Regions from separate parts of the Arthrobacter sp. P4_F10 genome, predicted to be linked through region 1. Evidence: predicted binding sites of a transcription regulator. Region 1 holds the regulator's gene; each other region holds the start of a gene.
The links. The regulator HrcA, encoded in region 1, represses chaperone genes, less so after heat shock. The targets are predictions, from matches to a motif close to TTNGCACTCGNNNNNNNCGAGTGCNAA.
Positions count from the first base shown of each region.

Region 1 (5,594 bases):
ACGGTTGACGTGGATGCCTGCCGCCACCGAGAAGCACGTCACGGCGATCCAGATCACGGTGGCGAGCACGGCGAAGAGGTTGCCCACCACGGGAATGAACACCAGCAGATTGGCGAGCACCGCGGCGATGGTCGGCGGCAACGTGAAATTGAGGGCTTCCTTGGATTCCTGCGCCGTGAACGGGCCGCGGTCCTTGAAGATGAGGTAGATCAGCAGCGACGGAACGCAGCCTAGGATGCCGCCGAAGTGGGCCAGCGTGGCCCATTGCCGGTCCTCGCTGGCCGTCAGCGGCAGCGCATTTGCCGGAACGCCATGGTACGGGGGCTGACCTTGGCCGGCCTGGTTGCCCGTGTGTTCGCGTGCGTTATCTGCCACGGTATAGCCCTTCGGATTGCGGTGATGCGTTGCTGCCTGGGTTGTGCCTGGAATAGCCGGAACCGCGCTGGGTGCGCGGCCGCCGTTCCAAGAATACTTGCTCGGGCGCGGAAATGGAGATCAGGGAGTGTCCGCCGCGGCGGACTAGGGCACGGTGAGGAAGTCAATGACCTCTTCCACGCGGCCCAGCAGGGACGCCTCCAGATCCGCATAGCTGCGGACAGCCCCCAGAAGTTTCTGCCAGCCGAGGCCGATGTCCTCCTTCGTGGAGTGTGGCCACCCGAATGCCATGAGGATGCCGGTCTTCCAGTCGACGCCGCGCGGGATCACGGGCCACTGCTCAATACCCAGGACCGCGGGCCGGATGGCCTGCCACACGTCGACGTAGGGGTGGCCCACAATCAGGACGTTGCCGGCGGCGCCCGGTGACGCCATGACGGCGTCGGCGATCCGTGACTCCTTGGAGTCGGCCACCAAGTGGTCAACGAGCACGCCGAGGCGGCGGCCCGGGCCCGGCCCGAACTCCGCCACGGCGGCCGCGAGGTCGTCAATGCCGTGCAGCGGTTCGACGACGATGCCCTCCACACGGAGGTCATCGCCCCAGACCTTCTCCACCAGTTCGGCGTCGTGCTTTCCTTCCACCCAGATGCGGCTGGCCTTGGCCACCTGTGCGCGGTGCCCCGCCACCCGCACCGAACCCGACGCCGTGCGGCCGGCACCGGCGGCCGGCGCCGCCTTCTTCGGGGCCGGCGGCATCAGCCGGATCGGCTGGCCGTCCAACAGGAAGCCAAAGCCGAGGCGGAAGGAACGGGACTTGCCCCGCCGGTCCTCCAACGCCACCACGTGCATGCCGCCGGATTTTTCCACCCGGGTCACGGCACCCACCCAGCCGGACTGGACCTCCTCGAGGACCATCCCGCGTTCCACCGGGACTTCCGGCAACTGGGTCTTGGCGGGGGCGGACAGGTCCTGGGGTCCCCAGTTCTGGTACGACATCTCTACACGCTTACTTTGCACTCGGAATGTACGGCGGTCGGTGGAACTCTCCGGGGCCGGAACCGGACCGCGACGGCGCGGCAACGGCAGCGGCTGCCACGGTCTCGGCACCGACGTGACGGGAATCGCGATCGCGAGGGCCACGCCTGGAGCGAATCCAATGCTAACAACGCGGCGACTCATATTAGACTGGTTAGCACTTAGGCATGTCGAGTGCTAACCCTTGTCCCGAAGAGGGCCGTCTCAGTATTACTTCTGGGTACTGCTTCTGGGCGCGAACCGGACAACGCGGGCGGCACCGACTGCGGGACAGTCGATTGGAGGTGGAGCGTGAGCGAACCGCGCAAACTCGAAGTGCTGCGCGCCATCGTGGAGGACTACGTCCATTCGCGTGAGCCCGTTGGTTCCAAAGCGCTCGTTGAGCGGCACCATCTTGGCGTGTCCAGCGCCACGATCCGAAATGACATGGCGGCGCTGGAGGACGAAGGCCTGATCACGGCACCGCACACTAGCGCAGGCCGGATCCCCACCGACAAGGGCTACCGGCTTTTCGTTGACCAGATTTCAGCGGTGAAGCCATTGTCTTCGGCCGAGCGCCGGGCCATCCAGGCGTTGCTGGAAGGATCCGAGGACCTCGACGACATCCTCGACCGGACCGTGAGGCTCCTCTCCCACCTGACCAACCAGGTCGCCGTCGTGCAGTATCCGCTGCTCAGCCGAGCCAAGGTGCGGCACATAGAATTCGTGCTGCTGGCCCCCCGGAAGGTGCTGATTGTCCTCATAGCGGACACCGGCAAAGTGGAGCAGCGCGTCATCGACGTCGGGCAGGACCTTCCCGACGACGCCCTGGCGGAGCTGCGTACACGGTTCCTGGCGAGCCTCTCCGGAACGCCGTTGAGCCTGCTGCCCCAGCTTCTGCCCACGGTCGTCGCCAGTGGCGCGCCGGCGAGCCGCGGAGCGGCCCAGGCCCTGGCCCGCGGCCTTGAAGCCCTGGCCACGAGCAGTCGCGAAGAGCGGATGGTCATGGCCGGTACCGCGAATCTGGCACGCTCCAATGTGGACTTCCCGCTCAGCATCGGCCCCGTGCTGGAGGCGCTCGAGGAGCAGGTGGTCATGCTCCGCCTGCTCAGCGAAATGGCCGAAGACCCGCGCGGCGTAACCGTCAGCATCGGCCGGGAGAATCCGTACGTCGGTCTTGCCGAGGCCTCGGTCGTGGCCACTGCCTACGGGCCGGACGCCACGGCCAAGGTCGGCGTCCTTGGACCCACCCGGATGGACTATCCCACCACCATGGCCGCCGTCCGCGCGGTGGCCCGTTACCTTTCGAGGATCCTGGGGCCCTGACGGGCCCGGGACCGAACGCGACTTCTTGCCCCACAGGCAGTGCCCCACCGGCAGTATGAAAAGGAAGAGATACACACTTTGAGCAGCCACTATGACGTTCTTGGAGTCTCCCGCGACGCAACGGGGGAGGAGATCAAGAAGGCCTACCGGAAACTGGCCCGGACCTTGCACCCGGACGTGAACCCAGGAGAAGACGCCTCGGACCGGTTCAAGGCCGTCACCCACGCCTATGAGGTCCTCTCCGATCCGCAGAAACGCCGGGTGTATGACACCACCGGCAACGAGAACGGCACCGACAACGGCTTCGGTGGCGGCAGCTACTCAGGCCAGGGCTTCGCCTTCCAAGACATCTTCGAGACCTTCTTCGGGGCGGGCGGCGGCCAGGGCGGCCCGGCGTCCCGTGTCCGCCGCGGCCAGGATGCGCTGATCAGCGTCCGGATTGACCTGCGCGACGCGGTGTTCGGCGTGAACAAGAAGCTTGAGGTCGACACGGCTGTCGTCTGCCCCACCTGCGAAGGCTCCTGCTGCCGCGAGGGCACCCACCCGGTGCGCTGCGACATCTGTGGCGGCAGTGGCCAGGTCCAGCGCGCTGTGCGCTCCATCCTGGGCCAGGTCATGACCTCGGCGCCCTGCGGGTCCTGTGAGGGCTTCGGCACCGTCATCAAGGACCCCTGCAACGAATGCAGCGGCCAGGGCCGGATCCGCAGCCGCCGCTCGCTGACCGTCAAGGTACCGGCCGGCGTCGGCACCGGCACCCGCATCCAGCTGTCCGGCCAGGGCGAGGCAGGGCCCGCCGGCGGTCCGGCGGGGGACCTGTACGTGGAGATCCGGGTCAACAACGACGCCACGTACGTCCGCGACGGCGACGACCTGCACGCGAGCCTCAACATCCCCATGACGGCCGCCGCACTCGGCACCGAAATTAGCCTCGACACCTTCGACGGGCAGCAGGAGATCGACGTCAGGGCCGGCACCCAGTCGGGCGAGATCATCACACTGCGCGGCCTTGGTGTCACCCACCTGCGAGGCCACGGGCGCGGTGACCTGAAAGTGCACCTGCAGGTCGAAACACCGGGCAAGCTCGACGCCGCCCAGGAAGACCTGCTCCGCCAGCTGGCCAAGCTGCGCGGCGAGCACTTCACGGCCGGAAAGCTCGCGGCCAGCGGCGGCGTCTTCGCTAAACTCCGGGACAGGCTCGGTAACCTGTAGCGGTGAGTAACCCGGTCTTCTTCACCGCCCCCGGCACCTTGGACCAGCAGGTCCCCGGCTCCGCCTTCGTCCTGGAGGGCCCTGAGGCCCGCCACGCCGTCACCGTCAAGCGGATCGCCGTCGGCGAGGCCGTCGACATCGCCGACGGCGCGGGCAAGCGGCTGACCGGCACGGTGACCGCCGCCCTGCCCGGCGAGCTGACCGTCGAGTGCCTCGAGGTTGCCAACGAGCCGCGGCCCGGGACCCGGCTGGTCCTGGTCCAGGCCCTCGCCAAAGGCGACCGTGACGAACTTGCGGCCGAAACGGCCACCGAGCTGGGCATCGACGCCGTCATTCCCTGGCAGGCGGAGCGGTCCATTGTGCGGTGGAAGGCTGAACGGGCCGCGAAGGCGCACGCCAAATGGCAGTCGGTGGTGACAGCAGCAGCCAAGCAGGCGCGCAGGGCCTGGATACCGGAGGTCCGGGCGGCAGTGGACGGCGCCGGTCTGCAGGCGGCCGTGGCGGCCGCAGATCTCGCGGTCATCCTGCACGAAGATGCCGTCCGACCGCTGCGGCACGTACTCGAATCATGGCTGGCAACCGCGCAGCCCGGCGACAGCGGGTCCCGTGAAGTGCTGCTGATCGTGGGCCCTGAAGGCGGCATCAGCCCGCGGGAGGTGACCCGGTTGTGCGACGCGGGGGCGGTCACGGCCCTGTTGGGCCACCATGTGCTGCGCTCGTCCACCGCGGGGCCCGCCGCCACCGTACTGGCCAGCGACATCCTCGGCCGCTGGTAACCGGCGGCCGGCGTCGTCGCTTCTTGACGCGCAAGACCATTTGACGCGAAAGACTATTTAACCGTGAAGCCGCGGGTGTCCTGGAACACTTCCTTGGCGCTGTCCGACGCGTCCACCTGGGACACCCGGACCTCGTAACGGCCCGGGCCGAGGTTCACGGACAAGGTAAACAGCCCGGACTTGACGGAGTCGGCCGAGGCCGTGGCGTTGCCGTTGAGATAGGCCGTCTTGTCGTTGTCGCCGTCACCGTCGACTTTGAGGATCGCCCAGCGGAGCTTCCCGCCCTGGACGGTGCTCCGGCCGCTGATCTTGACCGAACCGTCAGCCACGGAGGTGCCTTCCTGCGGATCAATGATCCACACAGGTGCCACCATCCCGGCGCTGCGGGACGTCGGCTCGCCCAGCCGGACATGGTTGAAGGCCACGTAGTCCGTGTGACCGTCAACCAGCACAACCACCTGGATCTGCTGTCCGGCATCGATAAGGCCTGCGCTGGCCGCGGCAGCCGTCGCCGTGTAGACGAGCTGCTGGATGGCGCGCTCGGCCATGGCCGCATCCACGTTGCTGTTGAAGGCATCCGCCGAGACATCCACCGTGATGACATTCTTGCCGGAAATCGACGTCGCGAGCTTCTTCGGGTTTTGCCAGGGCGTGAAGAAATCCGGGTCCAGCGGCTTCTGGGACATCATCACCCGCAGGGCGCGGGTGACGGGGTTGTCCTGGTCAGGGACGTCACGGAACTCGCGGTAGAGGAACGCGTTGTCATTGCTCCGGCCGATCCAGTACACCGGAGCCTTGTTCGACGTCTGGGCTGTTTCGAGCGGAGCGCTGGTGGTGGGCACACCCGACGCCGGGACGGGAATGAGCTCCGACGGGCTGCTGGAGTTCGTGATG
Region 1 covers NZ_JBFUJJ010000025.1:20,094-25,687, reverse strand. The annotation lists gene AC1DR1_RS18420 (DUF4870 domain-containing protein) at 1-375, opposite strand, end outside; gene AC1DR1_RS18415 (DUF3097 domain-containing protein) at 520-1,371, opposite strand; gene hrcA (heat-inducible transcriptional repressor HrcA) at 1,702-2,715, shown strand; gene dnaJ (molecular chaperone DnaJ) at 2,794-3,924, shown strand; gene AC1DR1_RS18400 (16S rRNA (uracil(1498)-N(3))-methyltransferase) at 3,927-4,700, shown strand; gene AC1DR1_RS18395 (GerMN domain-containing protein) at 4,754-5,594, opposite strand, start outside.

Region 2 (5,594 bases), on a different contig from region 1:
ACGCCGTACACGCCGTAGCCCTCGCCGGTGCCGGCCGAGAGCTCCTGCAGCGCGTCCGTGAGCTGGATTTCTCCGCCACGGCCGGGCGCGGTGCGCTCAAGCACTTCAAAGACGGCCGGGTGCAACACGTAGCGGCCAATCACGGCGAGGTTGGACGGGGCGTCCTCGACGTCGGGCTTCTCCACGAGCTGATTGACGCGGACGTAGTCCTCACCAACGATTGCCTCAACGTCGGCGCAGCCGTAGGCACTGATCTGGGACGGATCCACCTCGATCAGGGCGATCACCGACCCGCCGGTCTTGGCCTGGACTTCGATCATGGTGCTGAGCAGCTCATCGCGGGCATCGATGAGGTCATCGCCCAGGAGGACGGCGAACGGCTCCTGCCCGACGTGCTGCTTGGCCCGGAGGACGGCGTGGCCAAGGCCCATGGGATCGCCCTGGCGGACATAGTGAATGTCCCCTAGGTTGCTGGCGGCCTGGATGGACTCGAGCTTCGCCGTGTCACCCTTCGCCTTGAGGGTGGACTCCAGCGCCGGGACGCGGTCGAAGTGGTCCTCCAACGCCCGCTTGTTGCGGCCCGTGATCATCAGGATGTCGTTCAGGCCAACATTCACGGCCTCCTCAACGACGTACTGGATGGCCGGCTTGTCAACTACAGGCAGCATTTCCTTGGGCATGGCCTTAGTGGCCGGAAGAAACCTGGTACCAAGGCCCGCGGCGGGGATGACGGCCTTACGGACGGAAGCGTTCAGTGTATTCACTCGACTAATCTAACGGAGGGACCAATCATTGCGTAATTTTTATTCGAACCGCCCGGCAGGCCCTCCCGACACCTGGCGGCCGGAAGAGGCAGAGGACAGGCCAGCTTGGCGTCTAAAGAGGAAATACGCTCCAGCCACAGGGCGAAGCGTTCCGCACTCCCGCCGGCCGCACAGGATGCTGCCGCGGCGGGCATCGCCCGCCACGGGCTCGAGTGGGCCTCCGGGCAGGCCCGCGGCCGCCAAGGCATCTTCGCGGTGTACCTCGGTGTGGGCGCCGAACCGCCCACGCTGCCGCTGTTGACGGCCCTGACCGTTGCCGGGCACCGGGTGCTGCTTCCGGTGTGCGAACCCGATATCTCGCTCAGCTGGGTGTATTGGACTCCGCAGTCCGGGTTTGTACGCAGCCGATACGCCCCCATCCAGGAGCCTGTCGGAGAACGCCACAGCACCGCCGTAATGCGCGACGCCACGGCAGTCATCCTCCCGGCCACCGCCGTGGATTTCTCGGGCAACCGCATCGGACAAGGCGGCGGCTACTACGACAAGTTCCTTGCCGCCCTGGCCGCCATGTCCCCCGCGTCCGGCGCAGCGTCCGACGCTGTCGCGTTGCCGACTGCGGCCGTCGTCTATGACACGGAGGTGCTGCCCGCGGGCAGCATTCCCGCCGAGTCGTTCGACCGGAAGGTCGACGTGGCGCTGACCCCGGGCGGGATCATCCGGCTCGGCTGATGCCGCCCCGGCTGATGTGGGTTCCTGCCAAGGTGATAGAATTGGCACTCAGGCCCTGCGACTGCTAAGGGCGGAACCGGTCGATAGGCATATCGGCAGTGATTCCGGCTCGGCAGCACGGGACCTGCTCGTTTGCCCCAGAGTGAGGATTTCCAGTGCCCACGTATGCATACGCCTGCAAGGACTGCAGCCATGCCTTCGAGATCGTGCAGTCGTTCAGCGACAACTCCCTGACGTCCTGCCCCGAGTGCCAGGGCACGCTGCGCAAGAAGTTCAACAGCGTCGGCGTAGTGTTCAAGGGCTCCGGCTTCTACCGGACCGATTCCCGCGACGCCAAGGGCAGCACGGTTTCCCCGGCTCCTGCAGCTCCTGCGGCCACCCCCGCACCCGCCCCCGCGCTCTAGCAGGACACCCGCCTGCTTAGGGCGGGCCCGTCAGACGCCGGCCTGTTCGGCGCCGGCCCGTCAGGTGGGCCTCTGCTGGCTGAGTCAGCGTAATCCTTGGGCCGGTGGCCATTGTCCACATAGGCGGTTCTGCGGCTCCCGTCGATGCTCCCGGGTCCGTAGCGTGACGGCATGGCCCTTTCACTCAGCGCGGTTTCCCCGCCTTGGCCCTGGACGTCATCCACCCCTTCGTCCGGGGCACCCTCCACGGCGTCGTCCCTGCCGTCCCTCCCCACGCCCGTCGAAGGCTCCGGCCGCTGGGCACGCGCCGGGATCCGCGCCGCCAACCTTCCCGCCGCCACGTTGTCCGCGGCGGGCCGCCCGTTCCGGAGCCGGGGCCCGGCGAAGACCCGCCGGCAACGGCCTCCCGGCCGCCGTCCGTCACGGCGCCGCCTGCGCGGCTGGATGAACGGGAACCGGCGACTTATCGCGGCCCTCCTGTTCTGCATCCCGGCCGGCCTCACGGTTCAGCAGCTAGCTCCCGCGCCCACTGCCACGGTGGTTGCTTTCGCCGCAGCGGCGGATCTTCCCGCCGGAAAGACCCTGGAACCCGGCGATGTCAGCAGCATCAGTGTCCCGCCGGGCCTCGTGCCTGCCGGCAACCCCGGCAGCGAGACCGCGTTCGAGGGAAAACAACTGGCCGCACCGCTGCGCCAGGGCCAACTCCTCACCGATGCCCAGATCCTTGGCCCGGGCCTGCTCGCGGGAAGCCCGCCCGGCTCTGCGGCCGTGCCGCTCAGGATGGCGGATCCGGCCTCCATCCAGCTGGTCTCCCCCGGGCAGCTCGTCAACGTGGTGCTCACCGGCGGCAACGGCTTTGACCAACCCGGCGAAAGCCAAATCCTGGCCGAAGCCGTTCCGGTGCTCTGGACGTCAGTGCAGGGCGGCAATGCTTCGCCGTGGCCCGCCACCGCGGAGACGGACGGGCTGATAGTCGTGGCAGCGGCGGCCGACCAGGCACGCAGACTGGCGGGCGCCTCTACCCAAGGCAAGCTGTTCTTCGTCCTTGTGGCGGCCGCGCCGGGCTAGGCCTGGGCAGCGCGCCGCGCTGGGCCCCGGGCAGCCCGTCCGCCGGGTGATGCCGGCACCGCAGGCTCCGCGGTGCCGGCCACACAACGTCAGCCCCAGTGCGGTGGCTTCTGCTCCTGGAGCCATGCGTCGTGATCGTAATTGTCAGGCTGGTCACCCCAGCGCCGGGGGTCATCTTCCGCCGCCTTGTTCGGCAGCACGCCTTCGGGGACCGTGGCCGGCGCCTCCGAACGGCGGGACGGCTCCTTCGCCGTTTCCTGGTCCGGCCCGTCACCGGTCAACTCGCCGGACTTCGGCTCAGCGGTCTTGGGCTCAGCGGTCTTGGGCTCAGTGGCGCTGGTCGCGTCGTCCCTCTTGGCGCCGGTGTTGTCTCGGATGTCGCCGTCCGCACTCATGCCGCCGGCCTCCTTACTGCCTGAATTGCCTGTCATTCCTGTTGCTGGTTCCTGCCGGCGGTAGTCCTGGCCCGCAGTTCCGCGGCCTCGAAATACCTGCCCCGCGGGTTCGTCCGCCACGTGGTACTCAGCGGCCCGCGCCTGGTCAATCGCCAGGTGGTCGATGTCGTCATCGAAGAACCCGTGCGATGTCCGGAGCCGGCCGGACACGGCAGGTTTCTCCAACCCGAGGTAGCCGCCAATCCGATCGGCACAGGCCGAGGGATCTGTGAAGACCTCTATGGTCCATAGTGGCATGTAGCGCCAGCCAAGCCGCTCCAGGAGCTGCGGCCGGAGCCTGCTGCGTTCCCGGACGCTCATCCGCCGGTAGTGGCCGGTGCCATCTGACTCGATTGCTACCGGACGGGGAATATCAGCATCGTCCTGGCCGATCGTGGTCATCGGATCGGCGGCCGCCACCATGTTCAGGACGCCGTCGTACTGGTGCCATACCCGTGCCCCACGTGCCCGGAGCCGGTCGCCCAGGTCGGCCACGAGCGGATCGGCGCCGAGCGCCTGCTCGCTGGCCGCGGCCCGGGACGCGGGGCTGCCAAGATCTGTATTGCCCGCGATCTCACGGTCCAGCAGTTCATAGAAGTCCACGGCGCCGTGGCTGAGGCGGCTGACATCGAGGTCTTCGGGGCGGAAGCAACTGAGCACGTGCAGGGACCGGCGGGCTCGCGTCATCGCCAGCGCGAATTTGGCCCGGCCGCCGTCGGCGGAGAGCGGCCCGAGGCTGTGGAGGGTGCGCCCATGCGGGGTGCGGCCATAGCCCGGGGAAAAAATGACGTGGTCGCGGACCAGGCCCTGGGCCCGTTCCAGATCCACCACGCGGAAGGACTCGTCCCCCGCCGTGAAGAAGCTGCCGAGCATAGGGTAGTTGGGCAGCTGCGCCCTGATGGCCTCGCCGATTCGGGCGGCGTGGCGAAGGCTGCCGGTCACCACGGCCAGCGAGGTCCGCGGCCGGAGCCGGGCGTGCTCGAAGACGAGCTCCACCGCACGGTTCACCTCGGCAACAACCGATTCAACGCCGTCGTGGTCAGCGCTGGGCAGCCCCGTGCCGTCGGGCAGGTACTCCACGCTGAGGGTGCGGTCAAGGCCCGTGGCGGATTGCCCCTCAGGGAGCCGGGAAAGTTCCCCGGCGTAGAAACCCTTGCTGAGCTGGCGCACCAGGTCTTCATCGACCGCACGGTACACGGTCCTCAGGTTCCAGACCGGAAGCACAGCGGAGAGTGCCCGGTACGAGCTCTCAACGCTTTGGGAGGAGCTCTCCCCGGCCGCGAGCCGTTCGACGCCCACGGTAAAGGTCCGGGGGCTGGCGACCTGTTCGTCGCCGAAGGCGATGACCTGCCGGGACCGGGCGATGGCCGGAAGGACTGCCTGCAGCGAAGTCGTCTCCGCGTCGAGGATCACGACGGCGTCGAAGGTCTGCTCGATCGGCAGGAGGCCCGTCAGGAGATAGGGGCTGACGGACCATACCGGGACAAGGGTGGGCAGCAGCTCCTGCGCCTGGCCGCTCAGGGCTGCCAGGGTCACCCGGCCGTCCTTGAGCAGGCTGCGCAACAGCTCGGCCTGGCGGGGGTACGCCGCGATTGCCGTACGCCACCGCTCGGACAGGTTCCACCGCAGCCGGGCAGCACCACTGGCGATATGGGCATTGTCCGCGAGCCGGTACTCCGCCTCAAGCTGGCGCAGGGCGTCGCCGTCGGACATGGCGAGGTAGTCATCGCCGCTGATCATGGCTTCCAGGGCCGACTGCCACCAGGCCAGCTCCAGCTCGGCGGTCACCGACCCCTCCGGAACCTCGCGCTCTGCAAGGTCAGCGAGGAGCTCGCCGAGGCCGTGCTCACGCATGCTTTCGACCAGCAGGGTGCGCTCGGGCAGGGTTTCCAGGGTCGCGGTGTCGGCGACGAGCCGCCGCACCCGGGGCAGGAGTTCATCGTACGGCGCGCGATCCACATCGCCGCCGGCGGCGGTGTGCTTGACCGCCTGGCCGAGTTCAGCCAGTTCCGCTGCGAGCTCCCGGTACAGGCCCGTGATTTCGCCCAGCCCGGACGGCACGGCCGGGTGCCGCTGCGTGGTGGCGTAGCCGGACCAGGCGGCGCGCTGCTCCTGCACGAGGACCAGGGAACTGTGCAGGTCCGCGATGTGCACGCCGGGCCGGACATATTCCTTGGCCACCCGGCGCAGGCGCG
Region 2 covers NZ_JBFUJJ010000004.1:82,614-88,207, forward strand. The annotation lists gene galU (UTP--glucose-1-phosphate uridylyltransferase GalU) at 1-764, opposite strand, end outside; gene AC1DR1_RS06490 (5-formyltetrahydrofolate cyclo-ligase) at 870-1,493, shown strand; gene AC1DR1_RS06495 (FmdB family zinc ribbon protein) at 1,649-1,897, shown strand; gene AC1DR1_RS06500 (RcpC/CpaB family pilus assembly protein) at 2,069-2,965, shown strand; gene AC1DR1_RS06505 (AAA family ATPase) at 3,055-5,594, opposite strand, start outside.
Region 2: AC1DR1_RS06495 (FmdB family zinc ribbon protein) is a predicted target of HrcA. The motif match lies at 1,535-1,561, and genes of this name have one in related genera.

Region 3 (5,594 bases), on a different contig from region 1:
ATCGAGCAGCTCCTGCACAGCAACGCCGTCCCCACGGACTACTCGGTGCTGGTCCTGGGCTCCGGCGGCATGGCCAAAGCCACTGTGGCCGCGCTGCGGGATGCCGGCTTCAAAGACGTGACCGTCGTGGCCCGCAACGAAGACTCCGGCCGCGCCCTGGCCGAACAGTACGGCTTCACCTGGAGCGCGGAACTGGGCTCCAGGGAGTCCGGCACCGGCACGGCCGACCTGCTCATCAACGTCACACCGGTCGGCATGGCCGGCGGACCGGACGCGGCGGCGCTGTCCTTCCCGCAGGAGGCCATCGACGCCGCGAAGGTGGTGTTCGACGTCGTCGCCCTCCCGGCCGAGACGCCTCTCATCAAGGCCGCCCGCGCGGCCGGCAAGACCGTGATCACGGGAGCCGAGGTAGCCACGATCCAGGCGCTGGAGCAGTTTGTGCTCTACACCGGGATCCGGCCCACGGACGAACAGATCAGGTCCGCCGAGGAGTTCATGCGGGCCCAGTAGCCCAATAGTGCAATAGGCCGGCGGCCCGGCCGCTTAGCCCCGGGATCCTGCTCGGGCGGTGCCTAGACGGGCTCCACCGAGATGGCCACCCGGTCCTCGCCGATCCTGGTGAGGACCAGGGTGGCTGATTTCTTGCCCTTGTGCTTTGCGCTTCCGCCGGCCAGGAGTTGCTTGCGCAGTTCTTCCGGTGTGACGGCCGTGCCGCGCTTCTTGATATCCAGGACGCCGATCCCTTCGTCCTTGACCCATGACTTGAGCGCTTTGACGTTGAACGGCATCACGTCGAGGACCTTGTAGGCCTTGGCGAACGGGGTGTCCCGCAGGTCCGGGGCACAGATGTAGGCGATGTGCTCGTCCACGAGGTGCCCGCCCAGCTGGAGGGCGACGTCGGCCACCAGCCCGGCGCGGATCACCGCTCCATCGGGCTCGTACAGATAGCCCTCCACGGGTCCCACGGGCGCCACCGGGCCGCCGTCGAAGTCCTCGCCGCTGGTGAGTTCGGCCGCACCCTGCGGGCCGAGCAGGAGGGCTGCGCGCCGCACGCCGGGACGCCGCACCGCGTTGAACCACAGGGCCACCTCGGTCACGTCCCCGCCGACGGAGACCCACTGGGCCTCGCAATCCGCGGGCACGGAATCGTGCGGCATGCCCGGCCCCATCTTCACTCCGACGGCGCGGCCGGAGCCGGCCAGCGACGCCACGAAGGACAGGGGAGGGGAGAAATCCTCCGGATCCCAGATCCGTTTGGTGCCCGACGTGGACGTGGTGCGCCGGGCCGGGTCCAGCCAGACGCCGTCGACCCCCTCGAGCGACACCAAGGTGGCATCCGCATGGACCACGGTGGCATTGCGGAACGGGATCAGGTTCATCGTGGCGCAGGCGGCCGTGGCCTCGTCCATTTCCACTGCGGTGACCATCAGGTCCAGGGACGCCAGGGCCATCGCATCCGCTCCGAGCCCGCAGCCGAGATCCGCGACGTGGCCGATCCCGGCCTCCGCGAACCGCTGCGCGTGCCGCGCCGCCACCGTGAGCCGGGTGGCCTGCTCCAGGCCGGCTTTGGTAAAGATCATCTGCCGCGCGAACTCCCCGAACTTGGCCTCGGCCTTGGTCCGCAGCCGGGACTGCGTGAGGACCGCCGAGACCATTTCGGGGGAGTGGCCGGCCTTGCGCAACGCCGCGGTGAGGCGGAAGGCCTCGTCCTCACGGTACGGGCCCAGCGACGCCAGCAGCTCCCAGCCCTCGGGCGTGAGGATCGGGGCAATATGTTCCTGCGGTGCGTCAGTCATGCCATCCAGCGTAGTTGAGCTCCGCGGGCACGCTGTGACCGGACCGCGGGGGCTAGGCTTGACGGCATGGAAGACAGCGGGACAGGCGACAGCATCGCAGAGGACACAGCCGGGCAAGACACAGCCGGGAACGACTACTCCGGGCAGGGGCGCCGGCGCCCGCAGGGTCTCGCAAGCTACGCCCGGCCGGCGCTGATCGCCGGCGCCGTGATCGCCGTCGTGTGCATTGCCCTTTTGGTGATCATTTTCTTCCTCGACTCCTTCAACGCCACCGTGTATTCCGTCGGTGGCAAGAACGTCCAGGACGCCACGGACGAGGCCCGGGCCATCCGCGACACCTACGCCGCTGCCCGGCTCGGCGGCATCATCTTCCTCATCGCAGGCATCCTGCTGGCCGCCGCCGGCGCCGTGCTGATGTACCGACACCGCAACGACGAGGGCCAGGACGTGGACGAAGACGACGGCGAGGACGTGGACTTCGAAGACCTCGCAGGCCAGTAGGCGCGGGCCCGCAAGGCCCGATCGTCCATGGGACATGCCCAGCACCCGGCATCAGGAGTGGGCATGTCCTCCCGGGCAGCCCGCACCCGTGGGGCATGTCCAGCGCTCAGCCCGGGCAGAGAGCATGATCCCCAAGTGCCCACCGGACGCCGCGAAAATTGGGCATGTCCCGCCGTGGAAATGTTCACCCGGAACGAATTTCTGGCACTCGCCTTGACCGAGTGCTAACCATTTACATAGAGTCGTCATTAGCACTCTCCCTAGGAGGGTGCTAACACATGAAGCGCGTTCCGCCAGGCACGCTGCCGGCACCGCGACGACGGTCTGCGCGCCTGGGCATCACCGCTTCATAGTCCACGAATTTGCTGACGAAAAGGAGAGGTCCGAGTGTCGGTCTCTATTAAGCCTCTTGAGGATCGTATTGTTGTCCGCCCGCTCGAAGCCGAGCAGACCACGGCTTCCGGCCTGGTTATCCCGGACTCCGCACAGGAGAAGCCGCAGGAAGGCGAAGTTGTTGCAGTAGGCCCCGGCCGCTTTGATGACAACGGCAACCGCGTTCCCATTGACGTTGCCGTTGGCGACGTCGTCATCTACTCCAAGTACGGTGGAACCGAAGTCAAGACCGGCGGCACCGAGTACCTCGTGCTCTCCGCCCGCGACGTTCTGGCGATCGTCGTAAAGTAACTCTCTTGGACCCCCGCGCAGCCGATCCTTTCGCATTGAATGGATCAGTTGCGCGGGGTTCTGTCTTGAAAGGACAAAACCATGGCAAAGCAGCTTGCGTTTAACGACGCTGCCCGCCGGTCGCTTGAAGCCGGCATCGATAAGCTCGCCAACACCGTCAAGGTCACGCTGGGCCCGCGCGGCCGCAACGTCGTACTGGACAAAAAGTGGGGCGCCCCCACGATCACCAACGATGGCGTGACCATCGCCCGTGAAATCGAGCTGGATGACCCCTACGAGAACCTTGGCGCGCAGCTTGCCAAGGAGGTCGCCACCAAGACCAACGATGTTGCCGGTGACGGCACCACCACCGCCACCGTCCTGGCCCAGGCCCTGGTCAAGGAAGGCCTGCGCAACGTAGCGGCAGGCGCCGCACCGGGCGAGATCAAGCGCGGCATCGAGGTTTCGGTCGAGGCCGTCGCCGCCCGGCTGCTGGAGAACGCGCGCCCGGTTGAGGGCACGCAGGTTGCCAACGTTGCCGCAATCTCCGCCCAGAGCGACGAGGTCGGCGAGCTGCTGGCCGAGGCGTTCGGCAAGGTCGGCAAGGATGGTGTGATCACCATCGAGGAATCCTCCACCACGCAGACCGAGCTGGTCCTCACCGAGGGCATGCAGTTCGACAAGGGCTACCTGTCCCCGTACTTCGTCACCGACGCGGAACGCCAGGAGGCCGTCCTCGAGGACGCCCTGATCCTGATCAACCAGGGCAAGATCTCCTCGGTGCAGGACTTCCTGCCCCTGCTGGAAAAGGCGCTGCAGAGCTCCAAGCCGCTCTTCATCATTGCCGAAGACGTCGAGGGCGAGGCCCTGTCCACGCTCATCGTCAACCGCATCCGCGGGACGCTGAACGTCGTCGCCGTCAAGGCGCCGGGCTTCGGTGACCGCCGCAAGGCCATGCTCCAGGACATCGCGACCCTCACCGGTGCGCAGGTTGTCTCCCCGGAGCTGGGCCTGAGCCTGGACACCGTTGGCCTCGAGGTGCTGGGCACCGCACGCCGCATCACGATCACCAAGGACAACACCACAATCGTCGACGGCGCCGGTTCGGCCGAGGACGTCGCCGCCCGTGTTGCCCAGCTGCGCGCCGAGCTGACCCGCACCGATTCGGACTGGGACAAGGAAAAGCTGCAGGAACGCCTGGCCAAGCTGGCCGGCGGCATCGGTGTCATCAAGGTCGGCGCTGCCACCGAGGTTGAGCTGAAGGAAAAGAAGCACCGCATCGAGGACGCCGTGTCCTCGACCCGCGCTGCCCTCGAAGAAGGCATCGTGGCCGGCGGCGGTTCCGCCCTCATCCACGCGCTGAAGGCGCTCGACGAGGACGCTGCCGTCCAGGCCCTCGAAGGTGACGCGGCTGCGGCCGTCGGCATCGTCCGCCGCGCCCTGGTCCAGCCGCTGCGCTGGATCGCCCAGAACGCCGGCTTCGACGGCTATGTCGTGGCTGCCAAGGTGGCCGAATCCGCCGTAAACCAGGGCTTCAACGCCAAGTCCGGCGAATACGAAGACCTGATCGCCGCCGGCGTCATCGACCCCGTGAAGGTGACGCGTGCGGCTCTGCGCAACGCGGCCTCCATCGCGGCGCTGGTCCTCACCACGGAAACCCTCGTGGTGGAGAAGCCGGCTGACGAAGACGAGCACGCAGGCCACAGGCACTAGGTTCTGCCCGCAAAGGGGACGGCCCGGCATCTTGCCGGGCCGTCCTTTTTTTCTGCCCTTTTCTCCCGCCGCCCTACCGCCGCCGGACGCACGTCTGCTGCATACCCGCCGCGGTTCTGCCGGGATTCTGGCGGCAAATTGCCCGGATTCCGGCGCCTTGACCAGGCAGGCGCCGCACCGGCGCCGAGAATTCACTGGAAACTCACACCCTGGCGTGCCTCAATGGAGATCGGTGGTGCTGCGACGATTGGCCATCAAAATTACGTTTTGGTAACATGGACGCTTTGGTTATCTGGTTGAGGGGTTGTTCTATGACACAGCAAAGAACCTCGCCCCTGCCTGCCCGCAATAGTGCCGCGCACAGGGCCAGCCCCGCCGCACCCAAGGCCGGCCGAAAATCCACATTCAGGCCAGAAATCCAAGGACTCCGGTCCCTGGCCGTGCTGATGGTCATGAGCTACCACATCTGGCTGGGCCGGGTCTCCGGCGGCGTGGACGTGTTCTTGCTGATCTCGGCCTTCCTCATGACGCTGCAGTTCGTCGGCCGCTACGAGCAGGGCCGGCCCATGGCTTTGCTCAAGCATTGGCTGCACCTTTTCCGGCGCCTGATTCCGGCTGCCGTCACCGTCATTGTGGCCGTACTCGCCGCAAGTATTCTGTTCCTGCCCCGGACCCGCTGGCTGGAAGTCATCAACCAGGGCTGGGCCTCCCTGTTCTACGCCGAGAACTGGCTCCTGCAATCCGAAGCCACGAACTACTACGCCTCGGACCACAGCCAGGCCAGCCCCTTCCAGCACTTCTGGTCCCTCTCGATCCAGGGGCAGGTCTTTATCCTGTGGCCGCTCATCTTCGCGGGAGCGGCAATCCTCGCCAAGCACTTCAGGCTCCGCTACCGCGTGCTGCTGTGCTACATATTCGCCC
Region 3 covers NZ_JBFUJJ010000004.1:106,000-111,593, reverse strand. The annotation lists gene AC1DR1_RS06590 (shikimate 5-dehydrogenase) at 1-510, shown strand, start outside; gene AC1DR1_RS06585 (THUMP-like domain-containing protein) at 573-1,796, opposite strand; gene AC1DR1_RS06580 (hypothetical protein) at 1,863-2,297, shown strand; gene groES (co-chaperone GroES) at 2,685-2,981, shown strand; gene groL (chaperonin GroEL) at 3,063-4,673, shown strand; gene AC1DR1_RS06565 (acyltransferase family protein) at 4,985-5,594, shown strand, end outside.
Region 3: groES (co-chaperone GroES) is a predicted target of HrcA. The motif match lies at 2,499-2,525, and genes of this name have one in related genera.

Region 4 (5,594 bases), on a different contig from region 1:
TGAGCTCGTGCCCGGCATGGCCCCGCACCCATTCGAAGGTGTACTTGCGGCCCACGAGCGCCTGGTCGATTTCCTTGAGGAGGTCCACGTTCAGCACCGGCTTGCCGTCGGCCTTGCGCCAGCCCTTGCGTTTCCAGCCCGGCATCCACTTGGTCACGGCGTTGATGACGTACTGGCTGTCGCAGAGGATCAGCAGGTCTTCCCCGGGTACGTGTGCCGTCGCCCGGAACAGGTCCAGCACCGCCATCAATTCGCCCTGGTTGTTCGTGCCGTGGGGCCAGCCACCGGCCCGCCAGCAGTCGTCATTCACGTACCAGGCCCATCCGGCCGGGCCGGGATTTCCTAAGGCCGAACCGTCGGCCGCTGCTGTAATCGTCACTGACCTATCCTGCCAGAGACTGCCGACACCCAGCGCAACGGCTGCGGGAGGGTGCTGGCCGGAGGCTGCGTTAAACCGGCAACGGCGGCCCCACCCGAAGGTGGGACCGCCGTCGTCGAACAGCCGGTGGAGGCTGGCGCGGGTGGTTAGAAACCGCCCATGCCGCCCATGCCGCCCATGTCGTCGCCGCCGCCCATCTGGGCGCCAGCCTTCTCGGGCTTGTCAGCTACAACGGCCTCGGTGGTGAGGAACAGGCCGGCAATGGAAGCCGCGTTCTGCAGGGCAGAGCGGGTTACCTTGACCGGGTCGTTGATGCCGGCGGCCAGCAGGTCGACGTACTCGCCGGTGGCTGCGTTGAGGCCGTGGCCTGCGGGCAGGCCGCGGACCTTGTCCACTACGACGCCGGGCTCGAGGCCGGCGTTGAAGGCGATCTGCTTCAGCGGGGCGTCGATGGCAACGCGGACGATGTTCGCGCCCGTTGCCTCGTCACCGGAGAGCTGCAGGTTCGCGAATGCCTTGGCGCCAGCCTGGATCAGGGCAACGCCACCGCCGGCGACGATGCCCTCTTCGACAGCAGCCTTGGCGTTGCGGACGGCGTCCTCAATGCGGTGCTTGCGTTCCTTGAGCTCGACCTCGGTTGCGGCGCCGGCCTTGATGACTGCAACGCCGCCGGCCAGCTTGGCCAGGCGCTCCTGCAGCTTCTCGCGGTCGTAGTCGGAATCCGAGTTCTCGATCTCGGCGCGGATCTGGGACACGCGGCCGGCGATCTGGTCGGCGTCGCCTGCACCTTCGACGATGGTGGTCTCGTCCTTGGTGACAACAACCTTGCGGGCCTTGCCAAGGAGTTCGAGTCCGGCGGTCTCAAGCTTGAGGCCGACTTCCTCGGAGATGACCTGGCCACCGGTGAGGATGGCGATGTCGGCCAGCTGCGCCTTGCGGCGGTCGCCGAAGCCCGGGGCCTTGACGGCAACGGACTTGAAGGTGCCGCGGATCTTGTTGACGATCAGGGTGGCCAGGGCCTCGCCCTCGATGTCTTCGGCAATGATCAGCAGCGGCTTGGAAGACTGCATGACCTTTTCCAGGACAGCAACCAGTTCCTTGACGTTGGAGATCTTGGAGTTGACGATCAGGATGTACGGATCCTCAAGGACCGTTTCCTGGCGCTCGGCGTCGGTGACGAAGTAAGCCGAGATGTAGCCCTTGTCGAAGCGCATGCCTTCGGTCAGCTCCAGCTCGAGGCCGAACGTGTTCGACTCCTCGACCGTGATGACGCCTTCCTTGCCGACCTTGTCGAGGGCTTCGGCGATCAGGGCGCCGATCTCGTTGTCGCCGGCGGAGATGGACGCGGTGGCGGCGATCTCTTCCTTGGTCTCGATTTCCTTGGCGGAGGCCAGGAGCTCGACGGTGACGGCGTCAACAGCCTTCTCGATGCCGCGCTTGAGGGACAGCGGGTCAGCGCCGGCCGCGACGTTGCGCAGGCCTTCCTTGACCAGGGCCTGTGCGAGCACAGTTGCCGTGGTGGTGCCGTCGCCTGCGACGTCATCCGTCTTCTTGGCAACTTCCTTGACCAGCTCGGCGCCGATCTTCTCGTAAGGATCGTCCAGCTCGATCTCCTTGGCGATGGAAACACCATCGTTGGTGATCGTGGGGGCGCCCCACTTCTTTTCGAGGACGACGTTGCGTCCCCGCGGGCCGAGGGTGACCTTGACGGCGTCGGCGAGGATGTTCAGGCCCCGCTCAAGACCGCGGCGTGCCTCTTCATCAAATGCAATGATCTTGGCCATAACGGCAGTAGTCCTTTCGGGACAGTCGTTAAGAATGAACCTTCGCTGTGGTGCCCGCGACGGACGATCCCTACCCCGCGGCCTCTGTATGCCGCTGGGTCCGGGATCTCACCCCAGCAAGGTGTTCCTTTAGCTCCTGGACCGGCTGCCCCACTTCGCGGCCGGGCGGACCGGGCGTCGTGTTAGCAGTCAGTGCGCTGGAGTGCTAAATCAATAATTAGCACTCCCCCGGGGAGAGTGCAAGCAGTGCCCGGCCCGAACCGCCCGCCACGCGGGCACAATACGCTAGGAGCGATCAGCCGCCACTGCTGCTGGCGGTCTCCATGCCACTCATTGTGGGCAGGTTGTCCTCGCCGTAGGTGTAGACCCTGTGGTTCGCTTCGGTGATGTCGCCGTGGGAATCAAAGTTGATCCGTCCGGACTGGCCGTCATAGTCCGGGCGCTTGCCTGCCCGGAGGACGTCGACGCAGCCCTTGTAGCTCGTGCACGGCTCGCTGGCGGGCTGGCCGCCACCCGCGGCATTACCGCCTGCTGCCGCAGCTCCGCCGGAGACAGCCACGAGGGACGCCGCGATGGAGGTTCCGGCGTCGTCTTCCGCCGCCGCGGCAGCGACGGCGGCGAGGATGACCGCGTCGTACGTCTCGGCGGCAAACACCATGTCCTTCAGTCCGGGGTCAACGGCAACAAGGTCCTTCTGGAAGGCGGCCGAGGGGAACACGCCGGGCAGGACCCCGCGCGCGCCGTCGAGTGCCCGCGCGCCCAGGCCGGAGCCATACCGGCTGACTGCCGCGTCGCTGAGGACAAGTTTCTTGCCGGCGAGGCCGGCATTGTTCAGTTCGGCGATGGCACCCTGCGCGCCGTCGCGCGAGACCAGGACGACGGCGTCGGGATTTGCGGCCTTCGCGGTGGCGGCGGCCTGCTGCGCCTGGCCGGCGGTGAACTCCGCGTCCGCCACGACTTCCAGTCCGGACTGTTTCGCCGCACCCGCGACGGCGGCGGCGACATCCTTGCCGTAGGCGCCGTCCTCGTGCACCACAGCCAGGGTCTTGGCGCCGCCGTCCTTGGCCAGCTTGGCGAGGACAGAGGCCTGGGCGACGTCGGCCGCCGAGGTGCGGAAATAGTAGCCGCCGCTCTTGTAGTTGCTGAGCGCGCTGGCAGAGTTGGCCGGTGAGATGACAGCCACCTTGGCGTTGGCCAGCACGTCGATCGCGGCCGGGGCACGGCTGGAATCGGTCGGACCGATAACGACGTCGGCCTTGGCGGCAACCAGCGCTTTCGCCTGGGCGGCGGTGTCAGTGCTGATGGTTTCCGGCAGCAGCTCCACCGGTTTGCCTTTGTGGCCGCCGGCGGCGTTGATCTCCTTGACGGCGAGTTTGGCCGCCGCGAGCTGTGGGGCGTTGAGGAAGTTCTGCCGCCCCGTGTTGTCCAGGATCAGGCCGATGCGCAGGGTGCCGTCACCGCTCGCGTCTGCGCTGGCCACGCGGGCGCTGCCTGCAGGACCCAGGCAGCCCGTCAGGGCCACGGCCGCGAGTGTGCCCGCCGCCAGGGCGCGGCCCAGCGGCAAAGCTCCTTCCGGACGCCCTGCCGCGTTCCGCGGGGCGTTCTTGACGGCAACCAGTGCCACTAGGCGGGCCGGACGCTTTCAGCCTGCGGGCCCTTTTCGCCCTCGCCGACTTCCAGCTCCACCCGCTGGCCCTCGTCCAGGGCGCGGTAGCCTTCCCCGACGATCGCGGACCAGTGCACGAAGACGTCGTTCTCGGAACCGTCCACGGTGATGAAGCCGTAGCCTTTTTCGGCGTTGAACCATTTGACGGTTCCCAGTGCCATGGTGTCCACACTTTCAGCTAGCTTGCGTGCGGCCCACCTCGATGTGCACCGCGGACTGCGAAGAGAAATCCGCAGATACTGTACCCACAGCGTCCCTCAGGAACGCCGACGGCGGGCAGGTCCTCCCCCGAATAGTTATTGAGGCGTAACCGGAATAGTTACTGGAAGCCGGGGCCGAGCACAACCACAAGGGGCAAGTTGAACTCGGCGGAGTCCACGAGGGTGTCGATGCCCAGGAGCGTTCCGAGTGCCTCCGCGTTGCCCTTCTGTTCCACGCCGCTGTAGAAGATCACCGACGTCTGCTGCGGGACGCCGCCCCAGTTGCCCGTCTGGCCCAGGATCCAGCCGTCGGAGCTGATGGTGCCGCCGACCCGGTTGGCGAGGCCAGCGGTGGTGGTCCCGTTGTAGACCGTCACCGGCGCCGTCTTGTCCACACCGGCGGCAGTGGCGCTGGGCGTCGCTGTGGGTGCTGCCGCGGGGGCTGTGGCGGCAGGTTCCGTGCTGGCCGGCGCCGGGCTCGTCGGCGCGGGGCTGGGGCTCGCGGGGCTCGTTGCGGACGCGCTGGCGGTTGCGTTGTCACCGACGGCCGCGGCCTGGCCAGCGGAGAATCCGAGCTTCGGCAGGATCAGGAACGCCACCAAGCCGATGGCCAGCGCTACGAAGCCGGCCGCCAAGATGGGGGTCAGGCTCCGGCTGCGCGATTCGGCGACGGCCCGGTGGACACCCTGCCGGGCAGAGGTCTCCGGGACCCGATCAAATTCATCCCGAGCGTATTTGGTCATGGTAAAACGACGTCCTTGCTGATTTCAGACGGGGTGCCCGAGGCCGGAAGCGGGCGCAACAGGACGTGCGCATCCGGCTGCGCGTGACGCGACTTTACGAATCTGTTCCCAGACGACGGGCAGTGCGGGCACGTTGGCGTGATGTACGTAGTCTACGCAATCTCTTGACCAGCATGGGATCGTGGGCCAGCGCATCCTCGGTATCAATCAGGGCATTGAGGATCTGGTAGTAATGCGTGGCGGAGAGATCGAACAGCTCGCGGATGGCCTGCTCCTTTGCCCCTGCGTACTTCCACCACTGCCGCTCCAGGGCCAGCATCTGTTGGTCGCGGGCGCTCAGCGGAGACTCCGCGGACACCTCGTCCAGGCTCGTGCCGGCAGCGGAGAATCCGGCAAAATCCCCCGCGAGCACGTGCTCTTGCGCTGCTTCGGCCACGACACACTCTCCCTGTTTGCTTCCGAAAAACCGGCTGGATCCGGTAAAAAGCCATTCCCATGCTACGGCCGAATGACAGGGTTGTCATTCGGCGGGGTGCCGGGGCGGACTTCGTCTGCGGAAGAATGGGGCTGTGGCTGATTCCGAGTTTGATTCCGACGCGCTGTTCGAGCTGGAACCCGCCGCCGACGGCCCCAGCTTCGCGGACCTGGCGCGCCGGCCGCTGAGCGAGCTGGTCGCTCCGGACTGGGCGGAAGCGCTGGCGCCGGTGGAGGCACAGTTGCGGGAGGCGCTCACCTTCCTCGCCGGCGAAGTGGCCGCCGGGCATGGCGTGCTGCCGTCGCCGCCAAATCTACTGCGGGCCTTCCGTCAGCCGCTGGCTGGTG
Region 4 covers NZ_JBFUJJ010000011.1:5,315-10,908, reverse strand. The annotation lists gene AC1DR1_RS13165 (RNase H family protein) at 1-379, opposite strand, end outside; gene groL (chaperonin GroEL) at 526-2,163, opposite strand; gene AC1DR1_RS13155 (ABC transporter substrate-binding protein) at 2,459-3,727, opposite strand; gene AC1DR1_RS13150 (cold-shock protein) at 3,787-3,990, opposite strand; gene AC1DR1_RS13145 (LytR C-terminal domain-containing protein) at 4,149-4,772, opposite strand; gene AC1DR1_RS13140 (DUF3263 domain-containing protein) at 4,867-5,208, opposite strand; gene AC1DR1_RS13135 (uracil-DNA glycosylase) at 5,342-5,594, shown strand, end outside.
Region 4: groL (chaperonin GroEL) is a predicted target of HrcA. The motif match lies at 2,346-2,372, and genes of this name have one in related genera.